Regions from separate parts of the Janthinobacterium sp. FW305-128 genome, predicted to be linked through region 2. Evidence: predicted binding sites of a transcription regulator. Region 2 holds the regulator's gene; each other region holds the start of a gene.
The links. The regulator FNR, encoded in region 2, switches genes on or off when oxygen is low (the NO sensors DNR and NnrR bind a similar motif). The targets are predictions, from matches to a motif close to TTGATNNNNATCAA.
Positions count from the first base shown of each region.

Region 1: paaA (1,2-phenylacetyl-CoA epoxidase subunit PaaA) is a predicted target of FNR. The motif match lies at 2,466-2,479, and genes of this name have one in related genera.
Region 3: IGS60_RS01235 (universal stress protein) is a predicted target of FNR. The motif match lies at 3,212-3,225, and genes of this name have one in related genera.

Region 1 is NZ_JACYMK010000001.1:331,705-337,069, forward strand. Features, by position in the region: gene IGS60_RS01540 (M14-type cytosolic carboxypeptidase) at 1-735, opposite strand, end outside; gene IGS60_RS01545 (hypothetical protein) at 877-1,131, shown strand; gene paaX (phenylacetic acid degradation operon negative regulatory protein PaaX) at 1,367-2,296, opposite strand; gene paaA (1,2-phenylacetyl-CoA epoxidase subunit PaaA) at 2,564-3,553, shown strand; gene paaB (1,2-phenylacetyl-CoA epoxidase subunit PaaB) at 3,582-3,866, shown strand; gene paaC (1,2-phenylacetyl-CoA epoxidase subunit PaaC) at 3,866-4,633, shown strand; gene paaD (1,2-phenylacetyl-CoA epoxidase subunit PaaD) at 4,633-5,160, shown strand; gene paaE (1,2-phenylacetyl-CoA epoxidase subunit PaaE) at 5,201-5,365, shown strand, end outside.
Region 2 is NZ_JACYMK010000004.1:369,214-374,578, forward strand. Features, by position in the region: gene IGS60_RS11565 (response regulator) at 1-1,519, opposite strand, end outside; gene fnr (fumarate/nitrate reduction transcriptional regulator Fnr) at 1,759-2,517, shown strand; gene IGS60_RS11575 (FixH family protein) at 2,644-3,168, opposite strand; gene ccoG (cytochrome c oxidase accessory protein CcoG) at 3,315-4,697, opposite strand; gene ccoP (cytochrome-c oxidase, cbb3-type subunit III) at 4,702-5,365, opposite strand, start outside.
Region 3 is NZ_JACYMK010000001.1:264,360-269,724, forward strand. Features, by position in the region: gene IGS60_RS01225 (NADP-dependent malic enzyme) at 1-1,220, shown strand, start outside; gene IGS60_RS01230 (hypothetical protein) at 1,272-2,141, opposite strand; gene IGS60_RS01235 (universal stress protein) at 2,211-3,047, opposite strand; gene IGS60_RS01240 (class I SAM-dependent methyltransferase) at 3,459-4,274, shown strand; gene IGS60_RS01245 (hypothetical protein) at 4,281-4,781, opposite strand; gene IGS60_RS01250 (M56 family metallopeptidase) at 4,846-5,365, opposite strand, start outside.

The sequences.
Region 1 (5,365 bases), on a different contig from region 2:
TTTCACCAGGAACACTTCCGGGCTGCGCTCCATGGTCGGCGTCATCCATTCGCGGTTCAGGTTGGCGCCGGCCGCGTTGGTGCGCAGGTTGCCGTGCACGGAACCGTCCGGGTTCATGTTCGGCACCACGTAGAAGACGGCGTCCTGCAGGCACTGGCGGGCAAAGGGATTGGCCTGGTTCAGCAAGGCTTCAAGCATGCCTTCGACAAACCACTCGGCCATCGTCTCGCCCGGATGCTGGCGCGCGATGACCCAGACTTTTTTCTCGGCATCGGCGTCGCCGACGACCAGCAGATTCATGTCGCGGCCTTCCACCGTGCTGCCCAGGTCGATCAGGCGCACGAGCGGCGACGCTTGCGCGCTGTCGATCAGGGCCAGGTGGCGGTCCCATGGATACGGTTCGAAATAGGCGTAGTAGACGCTTTCTTCCTCGGGCGTGTGTTCGATGGTCATCACCGTGCCGTCAAAGCTGGTCGGCACGCGGAACCAGGTTTCGCGGTCGTAGCTGGCCACGGCCTGGTAGTCTTTCCAGCCGTCCGGGTAGGCGGACTTGCCGGCATTCATGAAGCGGATCGTGCACGCCTCGCCTTGCGCGCCTTGCAGGCGGAAGTAAAACCACTGCGTGATGTCGGCGTGGGAATCCTTGCGGATGTTCAGTTCGATGGACTGGGCATCGTCGGCGCGCAGCACCTCGATCGCGCCGGCGTCGAATTGCTGGCTGATTTTAATGGTCATGAGTGTTCCTGATAAAAACGTATGGGTTTTGCATCGTGTGCAATGGCGCGATGATACCTGTTTTGCGGTGGCCTTTGTGCTGGCGCAAACGATGACGGACATGCTTTGCTAACGTGGAAGCTCCGACATGGGGAGATCATCATGGACGACCATAGCAACCACATACGCGAACTGGAAAAGAAAATCAGCGCCCTCAGCGACGCGCTGGCGCACCTGGGCAAGGGCACGACCTTGCAGGAATTGCTGCGCATCATACGTTTCCCCGGCTACACGACGCCGGCCGAATTCACCTTCAACGTCGCCATCCTCGACACCATGCTGGTGCAGGCCAATGCGCTGGAAAAGCTGGGGCAGGATTTGCTGGCGGGGGCCAAGCAGGTGGTGGCAAAACAGTGAGCAGGCGGTGACTTACAACACCTAACAAAACCGTAGCGAGCGGAAGGGAGTTGTGGTTGAGAAGCGCAACTGTACGAAGGTACAGTGAGCATCGCAGGCCGCAAATACCGACGCGCAGTAGGTTTTGATAGGTGTTCTTATTCCTGAACACCTGAAAAATGGCCAGGGCAAGGCGCAGGGCCGCAGGCAGTACGAACGTACGCCCAGGCCCTGCAACGCCGCCATGGACGTTTTATCAGGTGTTCAGTCCGCCGAAGCGTTCGTAAAACCACGGCTCCACGTCCGGCGCGTGCTCATCCTCGCGACGCAGGGTGGCCAGGATGTGTTCCTCTGCAGGAGCATACGTGATGCGGTACAGGTCGCGCGCCAGCGCATAGGCTTGCGTGCCAGGCCACGGTTCGGGCAGCAGTTCGACGGGCAGTTGCGGGTCGTGCAACTGCACGCGACGGTAGGCGTGCGTCAGCAGCGAGCGGATGACGAACGCTTGCTCCGCATCGAACACGGGTTCTTCCTGCAGCAGGGTCAGCAGCGGCTGGAAGCTGGCGATGAATTTTTCGTAGCCGGCCATCACTTCCGACAAGTCCCAGCAGTCGCCCACCATGTCGCGCAGGGGCCGCGTGCTGACACCCGGCAACTCTGTTGTGTGGCAGACATACAGCTTGCCCTGCACCTCGTTGCGCACGAGGATATCTTCCAGCGCCTCCGCATTGCTGGCCGGATGGCCAAAGATGCCGGGAGAGATCAAGCCGTAGCCCGCCCACAATAATTCCTTGCGCAGCGCGCCCCGTTCGGCGGCGCCGATGCTGCCGGCCGGACCGATCACCAGGGTCCAGCTGCCATCCCAGTGCACGACCAGCGGCGCGTAGATGCGGCGGTAGGCGCGTTCGAAGCGGGCCAGCGCCTCCGGGCGTATCGCATAGGCGCTGCGGCGGCCGTCGCGCTGCGAGCTGAGCCAGCCTTCCTGCGCCAGGCGGAACACGCTGGTGCGCAATAGCCGGTCATTGACGCCGAATGGCGCCAGCAGTTCGATCAGGCTGCCCAGCCAGATGGCGCCGCCGCGCGGCACGATGGCGTCGCCGAAGATGGTCATCACCAGGGACTTCGAGCGCGGTGGGTCGCTTTCCAGGAAATCGGCTATCCATGCCGTGCAGCGGGTGTTCTTCATGTGGTTCCGGTCTGGCCGTGTTGCGGTCGGTTCAATAAAAGCAGCAGTTTACTTGGCTGCGCGGGTAGCGCGGCAATAATTTGCCGGAAGCGCGGGTAGCGCCCCATGGTGTTTTCTCATAAGCAATATCATACGCACAAAAAAGCTGCACAAGATACGATTTTTTAAAATGATTCACATCAAGTGTATGCAAATCGTTTTTTGTATCGTATTATCTGTTTATCGCACCGCGTTGCTGCGCAAAATCAAAGACATGGGAGACACATCATGTACGCACAAATGGTTGAAACCGGCCTCAAGAACGTCCGCTCCATCGACGACATGGGCCAGGAAGAGCGCGCTTTCCAGGCGCGCATCGACGAAGGCATCAAGATCGAGGCCAAGGACTGGATGCCGGACGCCTACCGCAAGACGCTGATCCGCCAGATTTCGCAGCACGCGCACTCGGAAATCGTCGGCCAATTGCCCGAAGGTAACTGGGTCACGCGCGCACCGACCCTGAAACGCAAGTCGATCCTGCTGGCGAAGATCCAGGACGAAGCGGGCCACGGCCTGTACCTGTACAGCGCCGCGGAAACCCTGGGCGTGTCGCGCGACGATTTGCTCGCTGCCTTGCATTCTGGCAAAGCCAAGTATTCCAGCATCTTCAACTATCCCACCCTGTCGTGGGCCGACATGGGCGCCATCGGCTGGCTGGTCGACGGTTCCGCCATCATCAACCAGATTCCCCTGTGCCGCTGTTCCTACGGTCCGTATGCGCGCGCCATGATCCGCGTCTGCAAGGAAGAATCGTTCCATGCGCGCCAGGGCTACGACATCATGATGTCGCTGTGCAAGGGTACGCCCGCACAGAAAGCCATGGCGCAAGATGCCTTGAACCGCTGGTGGTGGCCATCGCTGATGATGTTCGGCCCGTCCGACGCCGCCTCCGTCAACAGCGCGCAATCGGCGCAATGGCGCATCAAGCTGTTCTCGAACGATGAATTGCGCCAGCGCATGGTCGACCAGACCGTGCCGCAAATCGAATACCTTGGCCTGACCGTGCCCGATCCCGACCTGAAGTTCAACGCGGAGACGGGCCACTATGAATTTGGCGAGATCGACTGGGCCGAGTTCAACAATGTCCTGAAGGGTAATGGCCCGTGCAACCGCGAACGTTTGCAAACGCGCGTGAAAGCGTATGAAGACGGCGCATGGTTCCGCGATGCCTTGGTCGCCTATGCCGACAAGCAAGCCGCTAACAAAGCAGCAGCGTAATTACATAAGACAGATAGGGGATAGCAACATGAGCAAAGAATGGCCTTTGTGGGAAGTTTTCATCCGCAGCCAGCACGGCCTGGCGCACAAGCATGTAGGTAGCCTGCACGCGTCCGACGCCGCGATGGCGGTCAACCATGCGCGCGACGTCTACACGCGCCGCAATGAAGGCGTGAGCATCTGGGTGGTGCGCGCGGCCGATATCGTCGCCAGCAGCCCCGGCGACAAGGGCGCCCTGTTCGAACCGTCGAACAGCAAGGTGTACCGCCATCCCACCTTCTTCCCGATGCCGGAAGAAGTCAAGAACCTGTGATGGGAGCGCCTGCAATGGATGACAAGGTCAACTACCTTTTGCGCCTGGGCGACAACGCCCTGATCCTCAGCCAGCAGCTGTCGCAGCTGTGCGGCAAGGGACCGGCGCTGGAAGAAGACATGGCGCTGACCAACGTGGCGCTCGATCTGTTGGGCCAGACGCGCTTGTGGTTCAGCTATGCGGCGGAACTGGAAAACGCGGGCCGCGACGAGGACGACATCGCCTTCTTGCGCGACGCCCACGATTTCAAGAACTGCCTGCTGGTCGAACAGCCGAACGGCAATTACGCCGACACCATGATGCGCCAGTTCTTCTTCGACAGCTGGCACTACTTCCAGCTGCTGGAACTGACGAAATCGACGGATGGTCGCATCGTCGATGTGGCGCAAAAGTCGATCAAGGAAGTGACGTATCACCTGCGCCGCAGCGGTGACCTCATCGTGCGCCTCGGCGACGGCACGGCGGACAGCCATGCGAAAACGCAGGCCGCGGCCGACAAGCTGTGGATGTACACGGGCGAGATGTTCAAGTACGACGCCGTCGACCAGGCCATGGTCGCCGCCGGCATCGCGCCGCCATCGGACGTGCTGCGCCGGGCTTTCCTCGAGCACGTGGCCGAGATCTTCGCCGAAGCCACCTTGACCATGCCGGCGCCCGACGCCTGGATGCAAAAGGGCGGCAAGCAGGGCACGCACACGGAACACTTGGGTTTTATTCTGGCCGAGATGCAGTTCCTGCAGCGCGCCTACCCCGGGGCGGAGTGGTAATGAACACGCCCATGGCAGCGCTGGACGCGGCCCAGGTCTGGGCCTGGCTGGGCGACGTGCCTGACCCGGAAATCCCCGTCATTTCGGTGGTGGACCTGGGCATCGTGCGCGCCGTCGAAGTGACGGATGGCGATGCGTGCATCGTGACGATCACGCCCACGTATTCGGGTTGTCCGGCCATGCAGGTGATCGCCGACGCCGTCACGGATGCCTTGTGCAGCCATGGCGTGGCCAAGGTGACCCTGGTGAACCAGCTGGCGCCCGCCTGGACCACGGACTGGATGAGCGAGGCGGGCAAGGCCAAGCTGAAAGGCTACGGCATCGCCCCGCCGCAGCAGCAGGTGATCGACATCAGCGGTTTGCGTGGCGGCGTCAAGCGCCAGGCGATGCCGAAACTGGACGTGATCTGCCCGAACTGCGGCTCGACGCACACGCAGCTGACCAGCCAGTTCGGCTCCACGCCGTGCAAGGCCCTGTACAAATGCCTGGCTTGCCGCGAACCGTTTGACTACTTCAAGTGCCACTAAAAAAATCAGGCACACGTTCCGAAGAAACTGGAGATGAAGCATGAGTAAATTTTATCCGCTGTCCGTGGCCAACGTGCGCAACGAAACGCGCGACACCATCGCCGTCACGTTCGACGTGCCGTCTGAACTGCAGCAGCAGTTCCGCTTCCAGCAGGGCCAGCACCTGACCCTGCGCGCCAACATCAACGCGGAAGACGTGCGCCGT
Region 2 (5,365 bases):
CCAGGTTGACGAGGATTTGCTGCAGGCGCTGGGCGTCGCCCATGAGGCGGCGCGGCACGTCGGGTTCGACGGCAATCGCCAGCTCCAGTTCCTTTTCGCCCGCATTCATCGTCATCGTCGTGGCCAGCGTGTTCATGACTTCGTCGAGGTCGAATTCGACGGGCGACAATTCCATGCGGCGTGCCTCGATCTTCGAATAATCGAGCACGTCGTTGAGGATGCCCAGCAGCGACTGGCCCGCCACGCGCACCATGGTCAGATACTTGCGCTGTTCCGTATCGAGCTTGGTATTGCCCAGCAAATACACCATGCCCAGCACGGCATTGAGGGGCGTGCGGATTTCATGGCTCATGTTCGCCACGAAATCGCTCTTCGCGCGGTTGGCCGCCTCGGCCCGGTCGCGCTCCTGTTCCAGCTCCGCCGCGCGCGATTCGAGCTCCTGCTGCAAGCGGTCGCGCTCGCTCATCAGGCCGTTGAACGCTTCCGTCAGCTCGCCGATCTCGTCGCGCTGCTGCACGGGCACGGGAGTGAAACGGCTGCCGCTGGTGCGCAGCGCCTGCAGGGTGTCGCGCAGGCGCACCAGCGGCGAGAGCAGGCGCACGGTGACCCAGCCCAGCACGGCTGCGGCCAGCAGCGAGGCGAGGATGCTCCACAGCACCAGCCGGTACAGCACGCCGTCGAACGGTTCGAAGGCGTCGTCGAGGGGCAGCGAGGCGGCCAGCAGCCAATTTACGGATTTCAGGCGCTTGAAGCTGTTGACGGCCGTGATGCCGCGGCTGTTGGTGCTGACCATGGTGCCTTCGCCATCGTCCTTCAGCAGCCGGGTGGTCGTCAGGTTGGCGTTCGGCAGGCGCGGCTGCAGCAAACGGCTGGTGTCGGGATGCAGCACATAGCGCGGCACGGCGCCGCGCGTGAGGACGAAGTAATAGCCGCTCTTGCCGATCTTTTCCGAGCGCAACCTCCCCAGCAGGTTATCCTTGTACAGGCGCAGCACGCCGATCACCACGCCGGCCACCTGGCCATCGGCGCCCAGCACGGGCGCGACCATCTGCACGATGGGCATGCCGCTCGATTTGCCCAGCATCGGCTCGGTGATCATGGGCTGGCGCGTGCGCAGCACGGTCTGGAAATACTCGCGCTCGGCGACGTTGATGCCGGCGCGCCCCGCCACTTCCGGCATGTCGGCCACGACGGCGCCGTGCGCGTCGAGCACCAGCACGTCGTCGAACAGCACCAGCATCGAGCGGCGCGAATAGTAGTCGCGCAGTTGGGCGGGCTGGGTGATCAGTTCCGGCGGCTGCTGCCGTGCCGTCAGGGTGACGATCTGCAGCAGCATGCCCAGCTTGTCGTCGAGCTCGGCGGCGGTGCGGCTGATCAGGGACGACTGCTGGCTCAACAGTACCTTGGTGAAATCGTCGCGCATGTGCTGCACCTGGATCATGGTGACCAGCGCGATCATGGCGATCGAGGTCAGGCTGGTGGCCAGCGCGACTTTTGCTTTGATGCCGAGAGGCTTCATGATTTCCTTTTCAGTACCGGGCGGCACAGGCGGCAGATAATGCTGTCAGGAATTTTCCTATCAATACCCCAGCTTGGCAAGCGCCGCCACGCAAATTGCCCTCTCCGCATGGGCTTTTGACGATGTTGCCATATAATTAAAGTCGGAACGTAGTTTATTCAGCGAAATTGCGGTGAAATTGGCACACGGCAACCCTGTATGCAGTAAACTTGTTGTTGCATTTTCTAAAAGGTACCGACATGACTGAAGCGCTACTCACTCCAACCTCGCCCACAGTGACCGTGGAAGCGTTGCGTGCGCGATGCTCGACCTGCAGCATGCATCAATTGTGTCTGCCGATGGGCCTCGACGTGGGCGACATGGACAGACTGGACCAGATCATTGGCCGCCGCCGCAAGATCGTGCGCGGCGCTTCGCTGTTCCGCATCGGCGACTCGTTCCAGAACCTGTATGCGATCCGTCTGGGCCACTTCAAGACCTACCAGATCAATCCGGGCGGCGAAGAGCAGGTGACGGGTTTCCAGATGGCGGGCGAACTGCTGGGCATGGACGCCATCAGCGCCGACCGCCACCACTGTAATGCGGTGGCGCTGGAAGACAGCGAAGTGTGTGAAATCCCGTTTTCCAGCCTGGAACAATTGCTGGGTAATATGCCGACCCTGCTGCGCCATTTCCACCGCATGATGAGCCAGGAAATCACGCGCGAGCAAAGTGTCATGCTGTTGCTGGGCAATATGCAGGCGACGCAGCGTTTTGCCGCCTTTATCGTCAACCTGGCGTCGCGCTATGAAGCGCGCGGCTATTCGGCCAGCAAATTTCAGTTGCGCATGTCGCGCGAGGAAATCGGCAACTACTTGGGCCTGACCATCGAAAGCGTCAGCCGTTTATTGTCGAAATTCAAGAAGGAAGGCTGGCTGCGCGTCTCCAACCGCGAGATCGAGATCTTGCAGCCGGCCAAGCTGAAAGCCATTACAGCCGGCACCGACGTCTGCAAGTAACAGCACCGTCAAAACCTACTGCGCGTCGTGCTTTGCGGCCTGCGATGCTCGCTGTGCTATAGCACAGCTGTGCTTCTCAGCCACAAATCACTGCCGCTCGCTACGGTTTTTTCCCGGCGCTGTACGTTATAACTCTTCATCCGCATGCAGCGCGATGCTGCGTTGCACGGGCCAGGTCCAGATGCCGGACAGGCGCCACTCGCGTTTGTCGTTTTCCACCAGCACTTGCCAGCGGCTGCGCTCGAGCATCGGCAGCGCCACGGAAAAATTGCCGGCCGCATCGGGCTGCACCAGCAGCTTGATATCCTTTTCCGGCAGGGTCGCATGCGCCAGGTGCAGCTGCAAAGGCCCCTGGTACGCCTTGCCGAAGCTGTGCACGGAGCCGCTCAGGCGCGCTGCAGCGACGTCATACGACAGGGTCGTGTCCATGGCCAGGTCGCTGGCGATCGTGTCGCGCTTCAAATCCTGGTTGATCGCCTTGCCCTGCTTGTAATAGTCGCCCACCACCAGCGCGTCGGGCTGCGTAAACGCGATATAGCCCATGAAGCTGCCGACGACCACGGACAGGCCGGGACCGATCATCAGCAGCCATGGCCAGCGATGCTTGTACCACGGGGCAACGGGAGGTTGCAGTTTCAGACTGTCGGACATTGTGTTCTCCTTGGGGGCGGACCCTTTGGGTCCGACTCCAGCTTTTGCTTCCGGGTTGAAAATCAAGTGACCCTAACGCATGATTGATGATACCCCTACGGCGAAATAACGGGGTCGGACCCGGAGGGGCCGACCCCAAATCAACATCACCGCGGCACGATGAACACCGCGCTTTCGCGCACATGCAGCGACGGGTCGTCCAGCGAGTGCAATTCGATCGCAATCTTGTTCGAGCCCTTCTCGCCGACGCCGTGCGGCACGCGCAGGCGGATCGGCCAGCCCAGCGTTTCCGTCGGCTGCAAGGTCACTTCGTCGCGCGTCAGCAAGGTCAGACCCGGCAAGCCGGAAGCGCTGATTTTGAAATGCTGGCTTTGCTCCGAGGTGTTCATGATCTGCAGACGATAGACGTTTTCGATCATGCCGTCTTCCACCTCGCGTCCCATCGAACCGCGGTCGCGGATCACGTCCATTTTCAGGGGCGTGCGCAGGGCCAGCGACGTACACACGGCGATGATGATCAGGGCCAGGATGGACGTGTAGATCAGCACGCGCGGGCGCATGGCGCGCTGGCGGATCTGCTTCGAATTGAAGTTGTTTTCCATCGCATGGTCGGTGCTGTAGCGTATCAGGCCACGCGGCCGCTCGACCTTGTCCATCACCGTATTGCAGGCATCGACGCAGGCGGCGCAGCCGATGCATTCATACTGCAGACCGTTGCGGATATCGATACCGGTCGGACACACCTGCACGCACAGGGTGCAATCGATGCAGTCGCCCAGCTTGTCGTTGTTGCCGGCCTTCTTGCTCATGGCGCCGCGTGGTTCGCCGCGCTTGGCATCGTAGGTGATGATCAGGGTGTCCTGGTCGAACATGGCGCTCTGGAAGCGCGCGTAGGGGCACATGTATTTGCACACCTGCTCGCGCAGCCAGCCCGCGTTGCCGTAGGTTGCCAGACTGTAGAACAAGACCCAGAACCATTCCCAGGGACCGAAATTGAGGGTGGTCACTTCGCGCGCCAGTTCCTTGATCGGCGTGAAGTAGCCGACAAAGGTAAAGCCCGTCCACAGGGCGATGGCGCCCCATACCAGGTGCTTGGCCGTCTTCTTGAACGCCTTGCGCACGGAGGGGCCCTGCTTGTCGAGGGCCATGCGCGCGCTGCGCGTGCCCTCGATGCGGCGTTCGACCCACAGGAAGATTTCCGTGTATACCGTTTGCGGGCAAGAAAACCCGCACCACACCCGCCCGGCAATGGCCGTGACGAGGAATAACAAATACGCACAGATGATCAGCAGGGCCGCCAGATAGATGAAATCCTGGGGCCACAGCACGACGCCGAAAATGTAGAACTTGCGCGTGGTCAAATCGAACAGCAGGGCTTGCCTGCCATTCCAGGTCAACCACGGCAAGCCGTAGAACGCGAGCTGGGTAAGCCATACGCATACCCATCGCCAGGTAGCGTAGCGTCCTTTGGCCTCGCGAGGGTAGATTTGCTCGCGGGCCGCATACATCTTGATGACTTGAGGTTCCATTACATCATTTCACGGGCGTCTGGGGATTCGACAGGCTCCAGACATACGCCGACAGCACGTGTACCTTGGATTCGCCGAGGAAGTCGCTGAAGGCCGGCATGGTGTTGTTGCGACCCTTGCGCACGGTTTCCATGATGGTATCGGCGCTGCCGCCGTACAGCCAGATCTTGTCCGTCAGGTTAGGCGCGCCGAGCATCTGGTTGCCCTTCGCATCGGCGCCGTGACAGGCCATGCAGGCGCCGAACTTGGCCTTGCCCAGCACGGACTTGACGGGGTCCGACGTGGAACCGGACAGACTCAGCACGTAATGGGCCACGTTCTCGACATCTTTTTCGGAACCGAGCGCGGCGCCCATCGGCGGCATCTGCCCATTGCGGCCGTGCATGATGGTGGTCTTGATGATGTCGGGATCACCGCCATACAGCCAGTCCTTGTCCGTCAGGTTGGGGAAGCCCTTGTTGCCGCGGGCATCCGAACCGTGGCATTGCGCGCAGTAGGTCAGGAACAGACGCTGGCCGATCGCTTGCGCCTGCGGATCGGCGGCCACCGTCTTCAAGTCCTGGCTCAGGTACTTGTTGAACAGGGGGCCGTAGTCGGCTTCCGCCTTCTTCAGCTCTTCCTCGTACTGGCCCGTCGATTTCCAGCCCAGGCTGCCGGCGTAGGTGCCC
Region 3 (5,365 bases), on a different contig from region 2:
AGCAGTCGGACATCGTCGCCACCACCTACGGCATCAGCAACCTGTCGTTCGGCCCTGAATACCTGATCCCGATGCCCTTCGATCCGCGTTTGCTGATCAAGATCGCGCCGGCCGTGGCCAAGGCGGCCGAGGATTCCGGCGTCGCCACGCGTCCGATCAAGGACTTGCAGGCGTACGCGGACAGCCTGCAGCAATTCGTCTACCGCAGCGGCACCTTCATGAAGCCGCTGTTCCTGATGGCCAAATCCACGCCGGCCGAACTCAAGCGCATCGTCTACGCCGAAGGCGAAGAAGAGCGCGTGCTGCGCGCCGTGCAAGTGGTGGTCGATGAAAAACTGGCGCGTCCCATCCTGGTGGGCCGTCCGCCCGTGCTCGAAGCGCGCATCCAGAAGTTCGGCCTGCGTCTCAAGCAAGGCGTCGATTTCGACGTCATCAACCCGGACTTCGACGAGCGCTATCGCGATTACTGGAACACGTACTACGCCATGACCAGCCGCAAGGGCGTTACCGAGGAATACGCGAAGCTGGAAATGCGCCGCCGCCACACCCTGATCGGCTCGATGATGATCCACAAGGGCGATGCCGACGGCATGATCTGCGGCACCTTCGGCACCACCCAGCTGCACCTGAAATACATCGACCAGGTGCTGGGCAAGCGCGCCGGCAGCAATGTGTATGCGGCCATGAACGTCTTGATCATGCCGGAGCGCCAGCTGGTGATGGTCGACACGCACGTCAATGAAAACCCGGACGCCGAGCAGCTGGCCGAGATCACCATCATGGCCGCCGAAGAGATGACCCGTTTCGGCCTGTCGCCGCGCGCGGCCCTGCTGTCGCACTCGAACTTCGGTTCCAGCGACAGCGCCTCGGCGCAAAAGATGCGCGCCGCGCTGGCCATCGTCAAGGAACGTGCGCCGGACCTGGAAATCGACGGCGAAATGCACGGCGATACGGCCCTCGACAGCAAGCTGCGTCAAAAGATCATGCCGAATTCGGCACTGAAGAACGACGCCAACCTGCTCGTCATGCCGAACATCGAATCGGCCAACATCGCCTACAACCTGGTGAAGACGGCGGCCGGCAACGGCATCGCCGTGGGTCCGATCCTGCTCGGCTGCGCCAAGCCCGTGCACATTCTGACGCCATCGGCCACCGTGCGCCGCATCGTCAACATGACGGCCTTGTGCGTGGTCGACGCAGTGGCCCAGCGTAAGGTCTAAGCGTTAGCTGCACATGAAAAGCCGCCCCATCCGCAAGGAGGGGCGGCTTTTTTACGTCGGTGGGACGGGCAGGGCCGTGGCGGCCGGCTGGCGGCGCAGGTAATAGTGGCGGTACAGCATGATCTCGCCCCATACCAGCAGCAGCGCGACCAGCGCGAACAGGCCCAGCGTGATCTTGAGCGAATTGAAATACGCGCCGGCCTGGCGCTTGATGGCGTCGACGAAAATCATCGGCACTGACTTGTCGAGTTTGCTGAAGTCGGCCTGGCGCGCCACGTCGGTGGTCAGGCGCACGGCCAGGTCGGTGCCCAGCGCGGCCAGCTCGCCCGTCGCCTGGCCACGGAAGTTGGCGCCCTTGAGCGCTTCGCCGAGCAGGCCGACCCTGGCGATCAGCTGTTCCTGCAGCACTTGCGTCAGCAGCACGCTGCCGCGGCGCAGGATGAATTCATTGATCCAGTGCGCCTTGCTGCGTTCCCAGTAGCTGCTGGACGTGGGCTGGTAATACATGCCTTGCACGAAGGGTTCGAGCAGGCTGCGCACGCTGATGGGCTGGCCCGGGGCGATCAGCTTGACCTGCTGCTCCAGGTAGACGCGCAGCGCCGGCATCTGCGCTTCGACCACCGGCTGCAGGTCGCGCTCGAGGGCCTGGTTGACCATGCGGTGTGCGCTGTGCACGGCGCCAAACCCGCCGCCGAGGAGCGGCAGCGCGAGCAGGATCAACACATAGCTGAGCTTGGCGGCCACATGCCAGGCGCGCGGACGGCGCACGAGCAGGCATTTTCTGGCCAGCTGGTAGCAGATGCCGAGCGCCAGCACAAAGCCGAGCATGCCATACAGCAGCATCGATGGCAGGGCGGTCCACAGCAGTTCACTGCCGAACGGCGCCAGGCTGCTGCCCCAATTGATCATTTGTTGCTTCATCTACATTGCCTTGATATGGAAAATCAGGCAAGTATAGCCATTGTGCAACAGAACGTGGCGCGCGGGATCTCAGTGCGCCATCAGCACGGGCAAGGTCATCTGGCGCAGCACCGTTTCCGTCACGCCGCCCAGCAGGATTTCGCGGAAGCGGGCGTGGCCGTAGCCGCCCATGACCAGCAGGTCCGCATGCACTTCGGCCGTCATGGCCAGCAGCGCCGCGCCGACGTCGCCCGTCGTGACGGCGGGGCGCACCTCGACGGGCACGCCATGGCGGCTCAGGTAGGCGGCGATGTCGGCGCCCGGATGGCGGGCCGGCTGTGCGTGGCCGGCCGGCGGGTGCAGCAAGGCGAGCACCACCAGGCGCGCCGCGCGCAGCAGGGGCAGGGCGTGGCCGACGGCGCGCGTCGCTTCCATGCTGCCATCCCAGGCCACCACCACGGTGTTGTCCACTTGCGCGAATTGACCGCTGCGCGGCACGATCAGCACGGGACGGGCCGCGTTCAGCATGACGTAGGGCACCAGGTCGCTCATGGCGCCGGGCAGCGCTTCGCTGGCGTCGTGCTGGCTGAGCACCGTCAAGTCGCTGTAGCGGGCGCTGACGGCCAGGCCGCCATCCTCGTCGTCTTCGATCAGGCGCCGCTCGAGCGAAACGGCGCCCGCCTGGCGCGCCAGCGTTTCAAACTGGTCCAGCGCCTGCTCCGCCTGCCCGTGCAGGGCGGTAATTTGCGCCGCCACGGCGCCGCCGCGCATGCCGCGGTTGTTTTCCAGGGTAAAGCGCGATACGCCCGTCATGGCGGCGCCGATCAGGTGCGCCTGGTGCGTGTGCGCCAGCCGCGCCGCGATGGCGATGCGCTGCGGCGCATGGCGCGACAGGTCGGCGTGGACGAGGATGGATTTGTAGGCCATGGTGTCATTCGCTAGTCAGGGTGGCAACAAGGCTAGAACGGCAACACGGGCAAGTCCAGCATTGCCGTGCCGGCGGGCGGTTTTCTTATGCGGGGCTTGACGTGGGTCAAAAAAATATGGGCGATGGCCATCTGCAAGTCCATCGGCAGGAAATTGCGAGGTGTTTGATGTGCATCAAAATGCCTGGCGTCCTGCCGGCGATAATGGCATTGAACTCCTTGTCCTTCCAGTGGTCTGCATCGGCGCCGGCGCCATCTGTCCGGCACTTCCTTGTGTGACGCAACAACGCTGGCCGTGGCGGGAGTTCACTTCTCGGGCTTCCAGGCCTTCTCGTATTCTTTTCGGCCAGCACGCGCAGTGTGGCGCCTTGCCTGGAGTCATGCTACATTCGCGTCCTGTTTTTCTGAAAGGATGACGATGCCTTTAGGTAATAACGGTAACAACTTCTTGCGGCACAATCAACAAGCCTGGGATGCCCAGGCTGCACGGAACAGCCCGTGGTCGCAACCCGTCGACAGCGCCACCATCGCCGCGGCCCGTGCCGGGCAGTGGCAAATCCATCTGACGCCCGGTCCCTTGCCGGCCGGCTGGCTGGGCGAGGTGCGCGGCAAGCGCATCCTGTGCCTGGCCGGTGCCGGCGGGCAGCAGGCGCCCGTGCTGGCTGCCGCCGGCGCGCACGTCACCGTCTTCGATCTGTCTGAACAGCAACTGGCGCAAGACCGCATGGTGGCCGAACGCGACGGCTTGCAACTGGCCACCGTCCAGGGCGACATGCGCGACCTGGCCTGCTTTGCCGACGCCAGCTTCGATGTCATCATCCACCCCGTGTCGAACCAGTACGTGCCCGATATCGCCCCCGTGTGGCGCGAGTGCGCGCGCGTGCTGGCCGATGGCGGCGTGCTGCTGAGCAGTTTCTTCAACCCGGCCGTGTTCATCGGTGACCGCGATCCGCAATGGGCACAGCAGGGCTTGATACGGCCCCGTTTCGTGCTGCCGTATTCGGATGTGGAGGATATGGATGCCGATGCGCTGGCGGCGCGCATGGAAAAGGGCGAGGCGCTGGTCTTCGGCCACAGCCTGGACAGCCAGATCGGCGGCCAGCTGGCGGCGGGCTTCGTGCTGGCCGGTTACCACGAGGAAATGCATCCCCACCCGCGCTTTGAAATTGAAAAATTCCTGCCCAGCTTTATTGCCACGCGGGCCGTCAGGCTGGCGCGCGCGGTATAGCGATCATTAGTTGTACGGCTGCAAGTCCAGCCAGACGGCGTACGACAGGCGCTTGCCGTTCCACAGGCCGCCGCCGCGGATGACGGCGTCGCACGAGGTCAGCTGGCCCACCAGATCCATGCGGCCCAGGTTGCGGCGCAGGCGCAGGGCGTCGTTGTGCGACAGGTAGCCCACCAGCAGGCCGTCGATGAAGACGGCGATGGCCTTGTCCTGGAACGGATTGGCATCGTCGCAGACGAGCAGGGCCAGGCATTTTTCTTCCGCGTTGCCGGGGCCGTGTGCGCCGGCCAGCCTGGCGATGGCGGGTTGGTACATCGCTTCGTTTTCCACTTCCGACGCAAAGCGCCCCTCGTCGCTCCAGTGGTGCGCCGGTGCGCCCGCAGGGATCGCCGGCACGTACTGGCGCACGGACACGAGTGGCTTGTGCAGCGGTTTGACGGGCGTGCGGCCGCTGAAGACGTAGTATAGCAGGGCGATGACGATCGCGATGGCAAGCAGGTAAAGCATGGTATCTCTCTGATTTCTAAGGGGGAAGCCGGGATCGCGGGCATGCCGCGCGGCGTTGCCGCTACTATAGCAAGTTCGCCGCCCGGTCCCGGGTAAATCTGGCCATCAGATGACGCCGCCGGCGCAGCGCCAGCGGATCGTTCAGCACGATGGGCGAGGCGCCCGTCAAGCCCGAATAATACTGGCCGTGCCGGCGCAGGACGAAGGCATAGTCGTGCAGCGCGTGGCCGCGTGCCAGCATGCGCACATCGCAATCGACCTCGATGGCAAAGCGCAGCCGGTGCAGCTGCCACCACAGGGGCACATTCCACGGCATGATCACGATCAAGCCGTAGGCCAGGGCCAGCAACTGCGGATCGCGCGCGGCCAGCCGGCATTGTGCATGCGCCAGCAGCAGCGCTTGTTGTTGGGGGGGAATCAGTTGCAGCCAGACGGGCATCACGATGCGCGGCCGCAGCAGTCCCGCCACGCAGGGGCCGATGCCGCCGCTCAAGTGCACTGGCGTGCCCAGCAGCGATGTGTTCTGCCAGCGGCGCTGGTGCGACAGCAGCCAGATGCTGCGCAGCGCCAGCAGCAAGAGCATG